Regions from separate parts of the Streptomyces sp. NBC_00876 genome, predicted to be linked through region 4. Evidence: riboswitches for the same ligand, from Rfam matches in the RefSeq annotation. Region 4 holds a riboswitch; each other region holds the start of a gene.
The links. A riboswitch is a leader RNA that binds a small molecule or an ion and turns the genes downstream of it on or off. The one in region 4 is predicted to bind cyclic di-AMP.
Positions count from the first base shown of each region.

Region 1: linked by a shared signal. The riboswitch ahead of OG782_RS19655 (M23 family metallopeptidase) and the one ahead of OG782_RS33100 (peptidoglycan DD-metalloendopeptidase family protein) in region 4 are both predicted to bind cyclic di-AMP.
Region 2: linked by a shared signal. The riboswitch ahead of OG782_RS14345 (transglycosylase family protein) and the one ahead of OG782_RS33100 (peptidoglycan DD-metalloendopeptidase family protein) in region 4 are both predicted to bind cyclic di-AMP.
Region 3: linked by a shared signal. The riboswitch ahead of OG782_RS04360 (C40 family peptidase) and the one ahead of OG782_RS33100 (peptidoglycan DD-metalloendopeptidase family protein) in region 4 are both predicted to bind cyclic di-AMP.

Region 1 covers NZ_CP108800.1:4,507,035-4,511,238, reverse strand. Annotated here, with positions in the region: gene OG782_RS19660 (aldo/keto reductase) at 1-492, opposite strand, end outside; gene OG782_RS19655 (M23 family metallopeptidase) at 668-1,825, opposite strand; cyclic di-AMP (ydaO/yuaA leader) riboswitch at 1,837-1,990, opposite strand; gene OG782_RS19650 (PP2C family protein-serine/threonine phosphatase) at 2,262-3,422, opposite strand; tRNA gene OG782_RS19645 (tRNA-Met) at 3,634-3,707, opposite strand; gene OG782_RS19640 (hypothetical protein) at 4,196-4,204, shown strand, end outside.
Region 2 covers NZ_CP108800.1:3,286,476-3,290,679, forward strand. Annotated here, with positions in the region: gene eno (phosphopyruvate hydratase) at 1-817, opposite strand, end outside; gene OG782_RS14345 (transglycosylase family protein) at 1,125-1,886, opposite strand; cyclic di-AMP (ydaO/yuaA leader) riboswitch at 1,891-2,062, opposite strand; gene OG782_RS14350 (transglycosylase family protein) at 2,364-3,299, opposite strand; gene OG782_RS14355 (cytochrome P450) at 3,405-4,204, opposite strand, start outside.
Region 3 covers NZ_CP108800.1:1,021,273-1,025,476, reverse strand. Annotated here, with positions in the region: gene OG782_RS04370 (LysR family transcriptional regulator) at 1-744, opposite strand, end outside; gene OG782_RS04365 (LysE family translocator) at 817-1,461, shown strand; gene OG782_RS04360 (C40 family peptidase) at 1,495-1,968, opposite strand; cyclic di-AMP (ydaO/yuaA leader) riboswitch at 1,972-2,167, opposite strand; gene OG782_RS04355 (hypothetical protein) at 2,473-2,781, opposite strand; gene OG782_RS04350 (ATP-dependent Clp protease proteolytic subunit) at 2,789-3,424, opposite strand.
Region 4 covers NZ_CP108800.1:7,559,442-7,563,645, reverse strand. Annotated here, with positions in the region: gene OG782_RS33105 (SGNH/GDSL hydrolase family protein) at 1-484, opposite strand, end outside; gene OG782_RS33100 (peptidoglycan DD-metalloendopeptidase family protein) at 668-1,615, opposite strand; cyclic di-AMP (ydaO/yuaA leader) riboswitch at 1,621-1,778, opposite strand; gene OG782_RS33095 (tyrosine-protein phosphatase) at 2,192-3,004, shown strand; gene OG782_RS33090 (DUF6126 family protein) at 3,029-3,205, opposite strand; gene OG782_RS33085 (helix-turn-helix domain-containing protein) at 3,254-3,862, opposite strand; gene OG782_RS33080 (aspartate aminotransferase family protein) at 3,934-4,204, opposite strand, start outside.

The DNA of each region.
Region 1 (4,204 bases), 3.1 Mb from region 4:
GAGCCGCTCCGGGCTGATGTTGGAGGCGGCGATCTCGCGGACCTTGCCGTCCTTCACCAGCTGGTCGAGCGCGGTGATGATCTCCTCGACCGGGACCGTCTCGTCGTCGAAGTGCGTGTAGTACAGATCGATGTGGTCGGTGCCGAGCCGGCGCAGCGACTCCTCGGCGGCGGCCTTGATGGTGGTCGCGGAGAGCCCCTTGTACGCGGGGTGGGCACCGACCTTGGTGGCCACGACCACGTCGGAACGGTTGCCCCGCGCGGCGAGCCACTTGCCGATGATGGTCTCCGACTCGCCGCCCTCGTTGCCGGTCACCCAGGCCGAGTAGGAGTCGGCGGTGTCGATGAAGTTGCCGCCGGCCGCCGCGTACGCGTCGAGCACGGCGAAGGACTGCGCCTCGTCCGCGGTCCAGCCGAAGACGTTGCCGCCGAGGGCGAGCGGGAAGACCTGGAGGCCGGAGGGGCCGAGCTTGCGAAGGGGGAGGGAAGTCATGAGTGGAACAACCCGCTCCACCGGCCCCGCTATTCCATGCCGCATACAACCAACCCGCCGGCGCGGGTCCGCGGGAACAGACCGGCAGCCCTGACGTCGGGGGGTGAGCGTCAGGACTGCCGGGGATTTCGGTGGCCCGTGGGCCGGCCGGGGAGGCGAACCGGGGAGACGGGTCTCAGACCGTCAGACCCCGGGCGCGCAGCCAGGTCATCGGGTCGATTCCGGTGCCGTCCGGGGTGTGGACCTCGAGGTGCAGGTGCGGTCCGGTCACGTTGCCGGTGGCGCCGACGCGTCCGATGGTGTCGCCGGTCGTGACCTTCTGGCCGACGGTGACATCCATGGAGGACTGGTGGCAGAACCACAGCTCGGTGCCGTCCTCCAGCTCCAGGACCGTGCGGTAGCCGTAGGAACCGGAGTAACCGGCCGACTTGATCGTGCCGCTGTGGATCGCCTTGATCGGCGTACCGGTCGGCGCCGCGAAGTCGAGGCCCGTGTGGTAGCCGGAGGACCACATCGAACCGGCTTCGCCGAAGGTCGAGGTGATCGTGTACGAGGAGGTGGGGATGGCGTAACTGGCGGCGAGTTTGGCGAGCCGCAGGGCCTCCGCCTTCTTCTTCGCCTCCTCCTCCGCCTTCTTCTTCTCGGCGGCGATCTTGGCCTCGGCGGCGTCCTGCTGCTTCTTCGCCTCGGCGGCCGCCTTCTCGGCGGCGGCCTTCTCCTCGGCCGCCTTGGCCTCGGCGTCGGCGGCGCCCTGCTGCTGCTCGGCCTGCTGGAGGATGCGGGCGCGGAGCGCCTCACCGGCGTCCGTGGTGCCCCGCTCGGCCTCGGCGGTGGTGATGCCGGCGGTCGTCAGCGGGGCGGCAGCGAGTTCGGCCTCGGCCTGCTGGGCCTCCGACTCGGGCGCCTGCGAGAACAGCGCGCCCACGCCGGGCAGCGACTTGGCGTCGGGGAGGTTGTCCGAGATGGAATCGGGAAGGGAGATGGAGACCGGCGGCTTGCTCTGCGCGGTGGCCATGCCTCCCGCACCGACGGCCGCGATGACACCGACGCCGAGGACGGTGGAGCTGCGGGCCAGACCATTGCGCTGCTTGGCGACGCGGTGCTTGCCGCGCACGGGGCGGACGGACTCCTCGGTGGGATTCCATTCCTCCCAGGCCTTGTCGGGCTCGGCCTCGTCGGCACGGAAGCCGTTGCCGAACTCGCCGCCCCGGTCGGTTCCGTAGGCGGTCCCGTAATCCGTGGTGAACGCGGTACCGGGTCCGGACACGAAGTCACTGCCGTACTCGGGCACGAACCGGGAGGGGGATTCGGGGGCAGGCTTGTTGGACGCCACGCGGGCGCACTCCTTTCCTTCCTTCTCGCCTACCGGGTTAGCTGACGGGTTCGGAGCAGGAAGGTCTCCTACGGGCTCCTCCGTCTCTCAACGAGACAAAGATGCCCGATTCACCCCATGTAGGTGGTTCCCCGGTTCCCTTGCGGAATTCGGCGCTCGCGCACGGTGCCACCTCTGACGGCGACTGGGACCGCGCTGCGTTATCGAACGTTAATAGACACACGGGTCCGATTCCAAGCCGTTCCCACTGATCGTTCACGTCTTTGGCCTGGACTTTACGGGACACAACCGGGTGGAATCGGGCGAGTCGCTTACACCTTGAGGCGCCATCGAATTCTGACGTTGCGTCAAATGTTATGCGGAGTGGCGTCCTTCGGTCACGGACGGTGGCATCGGACCCGGCCCGCCCCTCGCGGCACCCCCACCGCACCCCGCCTCATCCGCCGCCCCCCAGACCCACGATCTTCACGGTCCTGCGCCGGTCGGGCTGGCCCTGCGCCGGCCGCACGACCGCGAGCAGCGCCATGTCGTCGGTCGTCTCGCCCCCCGTGTGCAGCCGCACGTCGTCCGTCAGCGCGGACAGCAGCTCCTCGGGCCCCGGGAAGAGCCGGCCGCGCAACCGCTCGGCGGGGTCGTAGAAGACTCCGTCGGGATTACGCGCCTCGGAGAGGCCGTCCGTATAGAGGAGGAGCGTCGCCCCGGCCGGCAGCGCCCACTCGTCCGCCCGGTCCGGCCACACACCCAGGTCCATCCCCAGGGGCAGCGCGGGCAGCGAGGGCGCCAGGACCTCCAGCGTCCCGTCCGAGTGCAGCAGCAGCGGGTCCGGGTGGCCGCGGTTGACGATCCGTACCAGGGAGGCGCCCGGCGGGATCTCCGCGAGCGCGGCGGTGACGAACCCCTCGACCGCGTCGAGGCCGCCGCGCGAGCTCGCCTCGCGCGCCAGCGCACGCTCCAGTCGCCGCGCGACACCCTCCAGCGACTCCTCCTGCTCGGCCGCCTCCCGGAACGCCCCGATGATCACCGCCACCGCCTCCACGGCGTCCAGCCCCTTGCCGCGCACGTCCCCGACCACCAGCCGCACGCCCTGCGGGGTGTCCGTGACCGAGAACAGGTCGCCGCCGATGAACTCGTCCGCCTGCGCCGCCTCGTACCGCGCGGCCACGTGCAGCCCGCCGATCCGGTCGGACGGCGTCGGCAGCACCGCCCGCATGGCGGTCTCCGCGATGACCCGGGCCGAGGCCAGTTGCTCGTTGCTGCGCCGCACGACCCCGTTGATCACGACGGCGAGGATGGAGACGGTGAGGACGGTGAGCAGTTCGATGGATGGCACGACCTGGATCAGGGTGCCGCTGTAGAGCCGCAGCGCGACGACGGCCAGCAGTGCCGCGATGCCGGTCCGGATGGTGCTGGCCCGGGAGAAGAACGGCGCGGCGATCAGCGGGGCGGCCGCGAACAGCGGGATGGCGGTGAACGCGGGTGGGCTGAAGAAGTCGAGCAGCATCCCCCCGATGATCATCAGAGCGGGAAGGGCCCGGACGAACCGGCGCGCCCGTGCGCCCCCGGCATGCCTCCCCCGCCGTCTGTCCCGCTTCCCCACCTGTGGTCTCCTGCCCGGTGCACCCACGGCCGCGGACGGTACCGCGCACCACTCCAAGCCTTCCCGGAGCACGGTCTCGGGGCGACTCCTCGTCGGCCAATAGAGGTATCTCCGCGACGCGGGCCCCACCGGCCGCCGGGCCGACGGCCTTCGGCCGACACAAACGAATCAGGCCCGGCACGCTGTATGCATGCCAGGCCTGATTCTTCAGTAGCGGGGACAGGATTTGAACCTGCGACCTCTGGGTTATGAGCCCAGCGAGCTACCGAGCTGCTCCACCCCGCGTCGGTAAACACAACTCTACGGCATGTTCGACGTACGGATGACCACCCCACGACCGGCACGCCCGCGAGCGGCACCCGGCCGCCCCCACCCCGCCACCGCACCCCCGCGAGCCGCACCCGGCCACCCCCACCCCACCGCGGCAGCAGCGCGGCCAACCGCACCAACTCCGCGACCCTCAAGGGAAATACCCATACTTCACCCTGAATGCCCCCTGCCCACACCCCTCTTACCGCGTCACCGGCCAGCCAAGGGGCGGGCGTCGGGACCCTCACCCGCACCCCATTCCCGCCCTCGACCCGTCGGCCGAGGAGGGCAAAGTGCAGAAAATGAGAAGGTGTTGCAAGGGGCACGTGTTCTGCCGCAAGGTATCTGCTGCATCCCCCGGACCGGTGGGCTGCCCGTGCGAGCAGGCCTCGAACCGCGCATGTCGCCGTGTCCGTGAGCCGCTCCCGGTCTCGCATCGCAGCCTGTCTGGAGGGTCCTCGACGATGACCGCA
Region 2 (4,204 bases), 4.3 Mb from region 4:
GCTCCTCGTAGTACTCGGTCATCTCGGCGGCCGAGCGGGACTTGCCCTCGAACTCGTACTTGCCGTCCTTGTAGAACTCCGAGGCGGCGACGTCGAGCGCGAGCGCGATGTCCTTGCCCGGGGCGTAGCCGGCCTCCTTGATGGCCTCGACGATGAGGTCGAGGGCGGCGCGGTTGGACTCCAGGTTCGGCGCGAAGCCGCCCTCGTCACCGAGACCGGTGGACAGGCCCTTGGTCTTCAGGACCTTCTTCAGCGTGTGGTAGACCTCGGCGCCCCAGCGCAGGGCCTCGGAGAAGGACTCGGCGCCGATCGGCGCGATCATGAACTCCTGGATGTCCACGTTGGAGTCGGCGTGCGACCCACCGTTGAGGATGTTCATCATCGGGACGGGCAGCAGGTGCGCGTTCGGGCCACCGAGGTAGCGGAACAGCGGCAGGTCCGAGGCCTCGGAGGCGGCGTGGGCCACGGCGAGCGAGACACCGAGGATGGCGTTGGCGCCGAGGGAGCCCTTGTTCTCGGTGGCGTCCAGGTCGAACATCGCCTGGTCGATCAGCCGCTGCTCGGTCGCGTCGTAGCCGACGAGCTCCGGGCCGATCTGCTCGATCACGGCGAGGACGGCCTTCTCGACGCCCTTGCCGTGGTAGCGGTTGGGGTCGCCGTCGCGAAGCTCAATGGCCTCGAACGCACCGGTGGAGGCGCCGGACGGAACAGCAGCACGGCCCGTGCTGCCGTCGTCGAGGCCGACCTCGACCTCGACCGTGGGGTTTCCGCGGGAGTCGAGGATTTCCCTGGCTACGACGACGTCGATGGACGGCACGAGGCATCTCCTTCTGGGATATGACGCTGGTGGTGCAGGGTCGCTTTGGCCTTGCGACAAGAGCCTAACCGGCTCGGCCGTCTCAGTCGGCCGACCGCCCGTCCCCTGGGACGAAAAAGGACCCAAGTACGGGCAGAGTGGGGCGAAAGACTAGAAATTTACTGACCAGTAACTACAACAGTTGAACGATCAACGCAGAAACCGGCAGACCCCGGCCCGGCACGCACGGGGGGAGGTGCGCGCCGGGCCGGGGCGGCCGGAGTGGTCGGCGAGGAGAGAGCGCGACTACCGCGTCAGCTCGCTACTGCTACTTCGTGAGGTGCAGCTGCTGACCGGGGAAGATCAGGTCGGCGTCGTCGACGATGTCCTTGTTGAGCTTGAAGAGCTGCTCCCAGCCGCCCTTGACGTCGTGGTCGGCAGCGATCTTGCTCAGGGAGTCGCCGGTGACGACCTTGTACTCGCCGTCACCCTTCTCGACCTTCTCGCCGGTCGGGGTGGTGACGGTCTTCGACTCGGCCTTGGGGGCGGTCGAGCGGTCCGAGCGGTTGGTGGAGGGGGCCTCGGTGCGCTCGGCCTTCTTCGGCGCGGCCTGCTGGACCGGCGCCGACTCCTGCTTCGGGGCGGCCTCGGCCTTGGGTGCGGCCTCGGCCTTGGCGGCGGAGGAGCCGGTGTCGACACCCGGGTCGACACCGTCGTTGCTCAGGCTGCCGGCGCCGGCGCAGGCCCAGGCGCCCGGGCCCTGGAGGTCGAGGAGCTTCTCGGCGGTGGCGATCTGCTGGGCCTTGGTGGCCAGGTCCGCACGGGCCGCGTACTGGGTACCGCCGGCGGCGGCCCAGCTGGACTGCGAGAACTGCAGGCCGCCGTAGTAGCCGTTGCCGGTGTTGATGGACCAGTTGCCACCGGACTCGCACTGGGCGACGGCGTCCCACGTGGACACGGAGGCGGCGGAGGCGCCGGTCGCACCCATCAGGGGCACGGCGATGGCGGCACCGGCGACACCGGCGAGCGTGGCGATACGGACGGCCTTGGACGGGCGACGGTGCTTGTTGCCCTTGCTGTTGAGCAGCATCGAGACTTCTCCTCACCGACGCCTACGAGGTGAGCTGTCGGGTTCGGGCCAAGTGAGTTGCCCGGTCGCACGTCCTAGCGCACGACTTCACCCCAAGCCGGTCCTGATGCGTCTTACGACGATCGGGCCCGGCGCTTACCTGGGTCCCCCGCTCCTGCCTACGGCGCTTTACGCGTCTGTTCCCTTCGACCGACGGCAGGATTCGGCGTGACGATCGACGGGGCCCGCGGTGCGAGCGGTTCCGACCGTAAACACAGGCAACCCCCACATTCAAAGATGGACATACCGGATAAACGGCCCTTACTTGCATCCGATGAACCAGCGTTTCCGCAGGTGGGAACGGATGCGGAGGGAGCTCCCGGACAAGACACGCCAGTTGACGCAAAGAGACCCATGTCTCACTTAGTCAAAAGTGGGACATAGGCCTCTTAACTACCCCAGTTTTGTGGGTGTTCTCAGCTGTTGATCAGACCGCGCTCATCCGGCCTTCACACCGAGATCAAGGCTCTGGCCAGGCAGGATGAGGTCCGGATCGGAGCCCACCTCCGCCTTGTTGGCCTCATAGAGCTCCGTCCAGCCGCCGGGCAGCTTCTGTGCATCAGCAATCGCCCACAGGTTGTCGCCGGGGCGGACGGTGTACGCGCCGTCGGCCGCCTTGGCGCCCGTGTCGCGTGCGCCACTGTCACCGCGCGAGGCGTGCCGCCCCGAGTCGCGTCCGGTGTCGCCGCCGTCCTCCCGGGCCTCCCCGGAGGCAGGGGCGCCGCGGTGCTTGCCGGCAGCCTTCCCCTTCTCCCGCGCCTGGCCGGACGAGCCCGCCGAGGGGGTGGAGGACGGCTCCGAGGACGGTGAGGCCGATGCGTCCGGCGCGGCGTCCTCGCCGGCCCCCTCACCCTTCGCGTCGTCCTTCGCGTCGCCCTTCGGGGTCTTCGCCGCCCCCGAGGACGCGTCGTCCGCCGGATCGGCACCCAGGGACGCGTCGGCGCTCCCGGAGGGGTCGGCGGACGGCGTGCCGCCCGGGTCGACGCCCGGCAGGCTCCCGTCCACCGCGAGCCCGGAGATGACCGCACAGCTGGGCCACGCCTTCGGCCCCTGGTCGTCCAGGACCTTCTCCGCCACGGCGATCTGCTGCGAGCGGCTGGCGAGGTCGGCACGCTCGGCGTACGACTCGCCGCCGTACGCCTTCCAGGTCTCCTGCGAGAACTGCAGGCCGCCGTAGAAGCCGTTGCCGAGGTCGGCACTCCACATGCCGCCGCTCTCGCACTCGGCCACCCGGTCCCAGGTCGAGGCCTCTGCGGCGTGCGCGCCTGCCGCACCGAGCAGCGGGATGGCGATGGCCGAGCCGGTCACGCCTGCGGCGACGATGATGGCGGGTGCCTGCCGAGGGCGACGGTGTCTGCCGTTAGCGGAGCCCATGGGGATGCCTTCCGTGTGACTGACGAGTGACTGGTGAGTCGAACGGTGAACCTAGCGGGACTCGAACGTGTGTCACAAGTCGATGCAGCAGAGATCACGTGAAAGTCACAGAGTTGACAGAGTGTCACCTTCAATGAGCGCCGGCCCCGGGGTGAACTCCACCGGCAGGGTGCGCAGTCCACGCATGATGAGCCCGCCACGCCACCGCAAATCGGCAGGATCTCCCGCAAGTCGCAGGTCCGGAAGGCGTTTCAGGAGTGTGCCGAGCGCGGCCTGCCCCTCCAGCCGGGCGAGCGGCGCCCCCAGGCAGTAGTGGATGCCGTGCCCGTACCCGAGGTGCTGATTGTCACGCCGCGCAAGGTCCAGCGCGTCCGCCCCGTCGAAGCGTTCCGGGTCCCGGTCGGCGGCGGCGAGCACCACGAGCACGGGGTCCCCCTCGCCGACCCGCTGCCCGCCGATGGTCAGCGGCTCGGTGGCGTAGCGCCAGGTGGCGAGCTCCACCGGGCCGTCGTACCGCAGCAGTTCCTCGATCCCGGTGGCCAGCAGCTCCGTCTCCCCCGCGGCCAGCGAACGCTGGAGCCGCTCGCGCTGCTCCGGGTGGCCGAGCAGGGTGTGGACGCTGTTGCCGATCAGATTAACGGTCGTCTCGAAACCGGCAAACAGGAGGATAAAGGCCATCGCGGCGGCCTCGTTCTCCGTCAGGTGCTCACCGTGGTCGCTCGCCCGGATCAGCCCCGAGATCAAGTCGTCGCCCGGGTCCTCGCGTTTGCGGTGGATCAGTTCGAGGAGATAGCCGCGCATCTTCTTCACGGAACGGGCCACTCCGCCGCGCGGGCCGCCGCCGTGGCGGATCATCATGCCCGCCCAGTCCCGGAAGTCGTCCTGGTCCTCACGCGGAACGCCGA
Region 3 (4,204 bases), 6.5 Mb from region 4:
CACCACCGCCATCCCGATGCCCGCACTGACCAGGGCGCACACCAGCGCATAGCCGGGCGACTCGCAGACCACCGCCGGCAGCGCCCCCGCCTCGGCGAGTGCGCTCTCCACACCCCGGCGCGGCGGATGGGTGGGCGCGCTGCTGATCAGGGGCCGGCCCGCCAGCTTCGTCACCGGGAGCCGACCGCTGCCGTCGGACAGGACCTGTCCGACGGCGGTGATCAGCACCAGCTCCTCGATCAGGAGCGGCTCGGCCAGGACGCCCGAGGGCAGCGCCGTCGCGGCAGCGGGCTCGTAGGCGTGGGTCAGCGCCAGATCGACCTCGCCCGCCGCCACCGCGGCCACCCCGTCCGGCGGCTCGTACTCCGTGACGACCAGCTCCACGTCCGGGTGCGCCCGGCGGAACGCGCTCAGCACGGGGGGCAGCAGATGGATACCCGCCGTGGTGAAGGTGCCGACCCGCAGGCGCCCGCCGGAGAGCCCGGCGAGACGGGCCAGTTCGTGACGGGCCTGATCCATCTCGTCCAGGACCCGCCGGGCGCGCCCGGCGAGCAGTTCGCCCGCCGCCGTCAGCCGGGCCCCCCGGTGGTGGCGCACCAGCAGGGCCGCCCCCGCCTCCCGCTCCAGCTTGGCGAGCTGCTGGGAGAGGGCCGGGGCGGTGTAGCCCAGGCGTGCGGCGGCCCGGGTGATCGAGCCGGCCTCGGCGACCGCCACCAGCGCCGCGAGCCGCGTCGGGTCGTACATTAAGCATTCCTTTTGGCAGACCCAGGAGATTGCAAGTACATGCTAAAGGCTCCTGGGGTCCAGGGTGGAGCCATGGACGCACAACTGACCGCCTTCATCGGGGTCGCCGCCGCCATGGTCGCGCTGCCCGGCGCCGACTTCACCGTCGTCGTACGCAACGCCCTCGCCTCGCGGGCGGCGGGAGTGGCGACCGCGCTCGGAGTCGCCGGAGGGTTGCTCGTCCACACCGCGCTCGCGGTCGCCGGACTGGCGGCCGTGCTGGTGGCTGTGCCGGTGCTGTTCCGGACCGTCCAGCTCCTGGGCGGCGCCTATGTGCTCTATCTGGGGATCAGTGCCCTGTACGCGGCCAGGCACCGCACGGGCCGGGCGCCGGGCCCCGGGGACGGGGCGGACGGCGGGCGGGCCGTCGACGGGACCGGGCGTGCCCTGCGCCAGGGATTCCTCACCAACGCACTGAACCCCAAGGCGCCCGTACTCTTCCTCAGCCTCCTTCCGCAGTTCGTCCCGGCAGGGGCCGCGCCGCTGCCCAGGACACTGCTGCTCGCCGCGATCGTGGTGCTGCTGGCGCTGATCTGGTTCCCGGCCGTGGTGCTCCTGGTGGACCGCCTGGGCCGGTGGCTGCGCCGGCCGCGTACCGCCCGGGCGATCGAGGGCGGCAGCGGCGCGGCGCTCACCGTACTGGGGCTGGTCCTGGTGACCGGCCCGCTGCTGCACTGACGCAGGGGCCCGGTCCAGGACGGGGAAGGGGCCTCAGCGGACCCGTCCGTAGTAGACGCTCTTCGACCAGATCTTCTCCAGCCGGACCACGGCGCCGGTCTTGGGCGAATGCCAGATCTTCCCGCTGCCCGCGTAGATGCCCACGTGGTAGATGCTGCGGCCGGAATGGAAGAAGACCAGATCGCCGCGCTGCCGGTTGGAGGACGAGATGTGGCGGGTCTTGTTGTACTGCTGCTGGGCGGTGCGCGGGAGCGTCTTGCCCGCCTTCTTGAACGAGTAGAGCGTCAGACCGGAGCAGTCGAAGCGGCTGGGGCCCGTGGCGCCCCAGCGGTACGGCGCCCCCTTCTTGGACGCGGCGACGTTGAGCGCCTTCATCGAGTGGGTCGCGGCCTGGGCCTCGGCCGCGGCGCCGGGAACGAACAAGGTGCCGCCGACGGCGGCGAGAGTCATCACCGAGGCCGTCGTGGCCCGGGCAAGCAGAGACGGGACATGAACCTGCGCAGACATGCGCAACCCTTCGTCAGCCGCCTGTGAAGGATGACCTGTCGGGTTCGGGCTGGCGAAGTTGCCCGGCCGCGGATGCGGCTTCACCCCGAGGGACGACCGGAAATCCGGTCGGCCCGTTGTGCTCGGGTCCTCCACTCCTGCCGATCCACTCCTGTCGACCAGGCATCCGGACGGCGGCAGGACTCGGCGTCCGCCCGGACCGCCCCGCCGCGGTGGCGGGGGCTTGTCGTCCCAGGGATCTTGACTCACCGAGTGCCTGATTTCCGAGGTGAAACGACGATATGTGAGGCTCATCACCACTGACCCGTTCGGGTGGACAGGTGGCTATTCGGGAAACTGCCTGCCCGTGCCGACCGGTGCCGTACCAGCGAAGAAACGGGAGATTTCACCCACCGTCCACCTCGAAAACGCAAATTGAGTTGTCCCTCGTGCGAGCTAACGCCTACGCCGAACGAGCGAGAAAACTCGGTCCCCCCGCCGGGCGTGTCGCGGTGGGGGAGCCGGTCAACTCGGCGGGGCGGGGGGCACGATGACCCGCGCGGCGCGCCGTTCCCCGTCCAGCACGCGCAGCGCCCGGGTCAACGTGGCCGTATGGATCAGTGCTTCGCCCCGCGTGTGCATCAACGCGAGCGCGTCCCGCAGCGCGACCGAGTGCGAGGCCAGCGCCTGGGCCGCGCGCAGGGCCTGGTAGGTGTCGCCGCCGCGGGCCGGATTGATCCGGCCCACCTGGTCCAGGACTTGCAGGTAGCGGTCGATGAACTCGCCCTCCGCGCGGGTCAGGGCGGGCAGTGGCGTGAACTCCGGGGGCGGCATCGGGGATTCACCGCCCGGTGTGCGGCGCCGGCGACGGTCCGCGGTTCTGCAGGATGTGGTCGATCAGCCCGTACGCCTTGGCTCCCTCGGCGTCGAGGATGAGATCGCGCTCGGTGTCGGCGGTGATCTGTCCGGCGGAGCGGCCGGTGTGACGGGCCAGCATCCCGGTCAGCGTGTCGCGCATCCGGGCCACTTCCCGCGCCTCGATCTCCAGGTCGGAGGGCTGTCCCCGTACCGGCTCGGCGAGTTCGGGCTGCTGCACCACCACGCGGGCGCCGGGCAGGGCGTGCCGTCGCCCGGGGGTGCCCGCCGCGAGCAGCACGGCCGCGCCTGCGCCCGCCTGGCCGAGGCAGAAGGTCTCCACCTCGCAGGAGAGGTACGCCATCGTGTCGTAGAGCGCGGTCATGGCGCCGAACTCGCCGCCGGGAGAGTTGATGTAGAGCGAGACCGGCCGGTCGGGCGCGTCGTACTCCAGATACATGAACTGCGCGATCAGGTCATTGGCGGCCGTGGCGTCGACGGGTGTGCCGAGGAAGACGACCCGTTCGGCCAGCAGTTTGGAGTACGGATCGAGGGTGCGGGTTCCCTGGGACGTGCGCTCGGTGAACTCGGGCAGTACGTAGCGGGCGGCGGGGCGGTGCATGGCGGGGCCTCTCCTCCGGGGTGCCGGGCGCCGGAGGGCGACGTGCACCTGTCTGTAGAAAATGTACAGGACGTACAGAAGATTGTGATGGGTAGGCCCTGGTGATCCACTGAAATCCCCGGGACGGATGCTGTTCTGACTGTTCGTGAGGGCGGACATCCCGCCAAATGCTGGACGCCTTGGTCATCAGGCTGCTTCGCCCTCGCTGAAACCGAGTGGGAAGTGAGGCGGTCCGAGGTGATGCCGGGCCCTCGGGGCTCGGGTGGAGCCGGGCAGCGTGTCGGCACGGAGCTCCAGGACCGGGCTTGTGACGCCGGGGTGACCCGCGCGACGCGGCCGGGGCGAGGTGTGCTCGCGGCTGAGGTGGCCCACGGGTCATTGGGCGGCATGGGTGGTGCACCCCATGCGTGCGGCGACTCCGACGGCTCCTGCCGGCCGGTGACCACCCTGCTTCGGACGAGTCCGAGCAGGCTGCCACGCGGCAGCCGCCCCCCACGAGGACGATTGCTGTGGGCCCCGGCCCAGGCGCCGGCCAACCGGCCTTGAAGCAACCTCGACCCCACGGGCGTGGACTAGATCCTCGGCGGGCTGCAGGCGGACATGACTCTGGACCTCTGCCCTCTGATCCGGGTGCCCCGAAGTGTCCGGGGCCCGGGATCAGGCGTGGCGCTCGCTCTCACCGACGGCGCGGCCCTGCCGCGCCCCGAACCGGCCGACCGGCTCCGGCCGGGCGCGCCGTCTCGCACGGCGCGGGCCGGACGAGAACGTGCGGGAGCGTCT
Region 4 (4,204 bases):
TGCCGCGCAGATGGCGCAGCACGGGAACGTTGCGGGTGTCGAAGCCGGTGGTGACCATGACGGTGCCGACCGACTGCGTCAGCTCGGCGACCGCGCGCTCGAAGCGCTCGGCCACGTCGTCGGGGTCGGTGCCCGGCCGGATGATGTCGTTGCCGCCGGCGCAGAAGCTCACCAGATCGGGGGCGAGTTCCCTGGCGCGCGGCACCTGCTCCGCGACTATCTGGTCGAGGAGGCGTCCTCGTACCGCGAGATTGGCGTATCCGAAGTTCCCGTGCGCGGTTCCTGCGGTGCCCGTTGCCGCGTCGGGGTCCGGGAGCTGGTCCGCGAGGAGTACCGCGAACCGGTCGGCCCAGCCGACGAACGTTCCGTCCGGGCCGGGGTCACCGACTCCCTCGGTGAAGCTGTCGCCAATCGCCGCGTACGACTCGATGACGCCCTGTCGGTTGATGACGCCCTGCTGGATGTTGTTCGAATCGTCTGCCACAACGGCATATCCTGCACCGCCGAATGTGACCTACGCGACCGTAATAAGGGGTTGACGGGTGGTGAGATAGACCACCTGGTCAGTTTTTGGTAAAGGGGGAATAAGCAGAGGGACGGTGCGCCGCCGCACACCGTCCCTCTATGCATTGCTCAGGTCCGGATCACCGGACCGTTGTTGCCTGGATCAGACGTTGATCCCGTGCGACGCCAGGTAGGCGATCGGGTCGATGTCCGAGCCGTACGCCGGGCCCGTGCGGACCTCGAAGTGCAGGTGCGGGCCGGTGGCGTTGCCGGTGGCGCCGGACAGGCCGACCTGCTGGCCCGCGGTCACGGTCTGGCCCGCCGAGACGGAGAGCGAGGACATGTGGCCGTACTGCGAGTAGTGGCCGTCGGCGTGCTTGATGACGACCTCGTTGCCGTACGCGCCGCCCCAGCCCGCGGTGACGACGGTGCCGGAGGTGATGGCCTTCACGCTCGTGCCGGTGGACACGGGGAAGTCGATGCCGGTGTGGCTGCCGCTGGACCAGTTGGCACCGGAGGCGCGGTAGGCGGTGGTGTGGTTGCCCGGGACCGGGTGGACGTAACCGGAGCTGTTGCTCTCGGTGGCCGGGGCCGCGGGGGCCTTCGACTCGGTCTCGGCCGGGGCCTGCGACTCGGTCTCGGCCGGGGCCTCGGGGGCCTTCGACTCGGTCTTGACCGGGGCCTCGGCCGGGGCCTTCGACGGGGTGGTGGCACCCGTGGAGGTGGCCGCGGTGCCCCAGGCCTTGCCGCCGAGGGTCAGCTTCATGCCCGGGAAGATCAGGCTCGGGTCGTCGCCGACGACCTTGCGGTTGTCCTGGTACAGCTTCTCCCAGCCGCCCTTGAGCTTGTGCTCGGCGGCGATCTTCGACAGGTAGTCGCCGGAGACCACGGAGTACGTCTTGGAACCGGCCTGCTTCTTCGCGACCGGCTTGGCCGGGGTGGCGTGGGCGGCGACCGAGTTCGAGGCGGCGGGAGCGGACTGCTCCGCGGCGCTGGCGCCGGTGGCACCGAGCAGCGGAAGCGCGATGACGGCTCCGCCGGCACTCGCGACGACGATGCCGCGGGCGATGGTGCTGGACTTGGGACGACGGTGCTTACCCGATATGGGCATGAAGGTTTTCCTCTCCGTCGCCTGCGAGGTGAGCTGTCGGGTTCGGGCTGGAGATGCCCGGCCGCGTCTGGCGCGGCTTCACCCCGAGCCGGCCGGATTTCCCGGTCGGCGGCTTACCTGGTTCCCCCGCTCCTGCCACACGGTGAGTGGGTGCGAATTCCGGGCGGCGGCAGGATTAGGCGTTCCGTCCGGATTGACAGCGAACGTAAGCGAGCCGGGACGACGGAAACAAGCCATGGGTTCCACACCGGATTCCGCACCGGAAATTCGGCCCGGAATTCCGGTCACACTCCGTGGATTACGGATCTTGCCTTTCCGCGCGGCGTACGGAGTACCCAACCGCCGCGTCACCACACACCGTCACGGATATGATCCCGCTCACGAGAGGGTGATCATCTCCCTTAGAAGTAGGGCATGTTCGACTAAATACCCCAATACGGACACGTCTCGCTCATAGCCCGCCGCGCGGCCACAGAGGGCATCGACAGAGATGGTTGCCCCGGGAATCGATGTCGTATCGTCACAAGAGTGGACCCGTCGGCGACACGCGCCGGGGCAGAGCCTCCAGGAGTGACCGTGACGCAGCAGCTGCCGCAGACCCCGTCGACGGAGCCCGAACTGGACGGGGTCCGCAACTTCCGTGACGTGGGCGGGCTGCCCGCCTCTGACGGCCGCAGGGTTCGGTACGGACGGCTCTTCCGCAGCGGTCACCTGGCACACGCCACGGCCCGGGACGCCGCGTTCCTCACCGGGCTCGGGCTGCACACCGTCTTCGACTTCCGCAACGCCGCGGACCACCGGCTGGACGGCTTGGACGTGGAACTGCCCGGCGTGCGCAATGTGAGCATCCCGCTCAGCGACCCCGCGGACGGCGCCGAGTTCTGGCGGATGGTGCGCGACGGGAACATGGACGAGCTGCGCTCCATCCTGGCCGACGGCAAGGGAACGCAGCGCATGACCGCCTCCTACCGGACGATCATCCTGGAGCGCACCGCCGAGCACAGCCGCGTACTGCACGCGCTGGCCGAGGACAGCGTTCCCGCCCTGATGCACTGCGCGGCCGGCAAGGACCGGGCGGGTCTCTCCATCGCGGTGTCGCTCCTCGCGGTCGGCGTCGAGCGGGAGGCCATCGAGGCGGACTACCTCAAGTCCAACGACGCCCACCGCCGCTACCGGGTCCGGCGCAGCGACACCTCGGCGGCCGGAATGTCGCCCGAGGTGATGGAGCTGCTCAATCCGCTCTTCGGCGCCCACTCCGACTATCTCGCCGCCGCCTTCGCCGCCATCGACGAGACCTGGGGCGGCACCGACCGCTACCTCGCCGAGGGGCTGAAGATCGCCCCCGAGACACGGGAGCGGCTGCGCGAGCGCCTTCTCGACGAGGCCTGATCCACCCGGGCGGCGCCCCCTCGGCTACTGGTTGTGCATCCCCACGGCAAACAGCAGATAGAGGAAGCCGGCGATGATGTGGCCGGCCACCAGGTAGGCGAAGAGCCTGATGACGAGCCCGCGAGGCATCTTCTTCTCCTGCGGGTCGTAGTTCTTGGGCCGGCCCGGGCCGAGCGGGTCGTAGTTCTCGGAATCGGACATGACAGGTCCTCTCTGGCCGCCGGGCGTGCCGGTGGCGGGAACGACGCCTCAGCGGTGGTGGATCCCGCTGCCGAGACACAGCTCGGCGGCGGGGCTCTGCAGCAGGGTGTGAACGAAGAGCAGCTCGGCGCCGTCGGCTTCGGGGGCCGCGATCCGGTGCGGGGTGAGCGAGTCGAAGTGCGCGCTGTCACCGGGGGCGAGGTCGTGCACCGTGTCCCCGAGAGTCACCCGGAGATGCCCGGCCAGGACATACAGCCACTCCTCGCCGGGATGGACGCGCACCAGGTCGCCCTGTACTCCGTACGGAACCCGGACGCGCAGCGCCTGCATCGCACGGCCGGAACCGCCGGCCTGCTGATACGTCCAGCCGTCGGCCTCGGCCCCCTCGAACCTGCGGCCGCGGACGATCGCGTCACGTTCCGGCGGCATCTCGCCGAGCAGCTCGGAAACCGTCGTACCGTAGATCCTGGCGAGTCCGAGCAGCATCGGCAGCGAGGGCTGGCGACGGCCCGTTTCGAGCCGGGACAGATGGGCGGGTGAGAGACCGGCCCGCTGAGCGGCGGCCTCCAGGGTCAGACCACGGCTGCGGCGCTGATCGCGCAGGCGGGGCGCGACACCGGGCAGCTCGTCGGCCGCCCCTGCGTCTGGAGGATTCATGTCTCCATTGGGCCAGGAACTTTCCTCGGAGGCAAATTTCTTGCCTCCGAGGCAAACCCTGAAAGTACTGGTCAGCGGTTGGCGACGGCCTGCTTCACCAGGGTCCGCCCGAAGTCCCACATCAGCCCGCCGCCGCTGTGCGCGTCGTCCATGACGGCCGTGAACGCGGCTACAAAGCGCTCCACGTCCGCCTCGTCGATCACCAGCGGCGGAATCAGCTTGATCACTTCGAGATGGTCACCGGAGACCTGCGTGAGGATCCGGTGCTTCTGGAGGAGCGGCACGACCACCATCTGCGCGAAGAGCCCCTTGCGGGCCGCCTGCAGCATGGTCCAGCGGCTG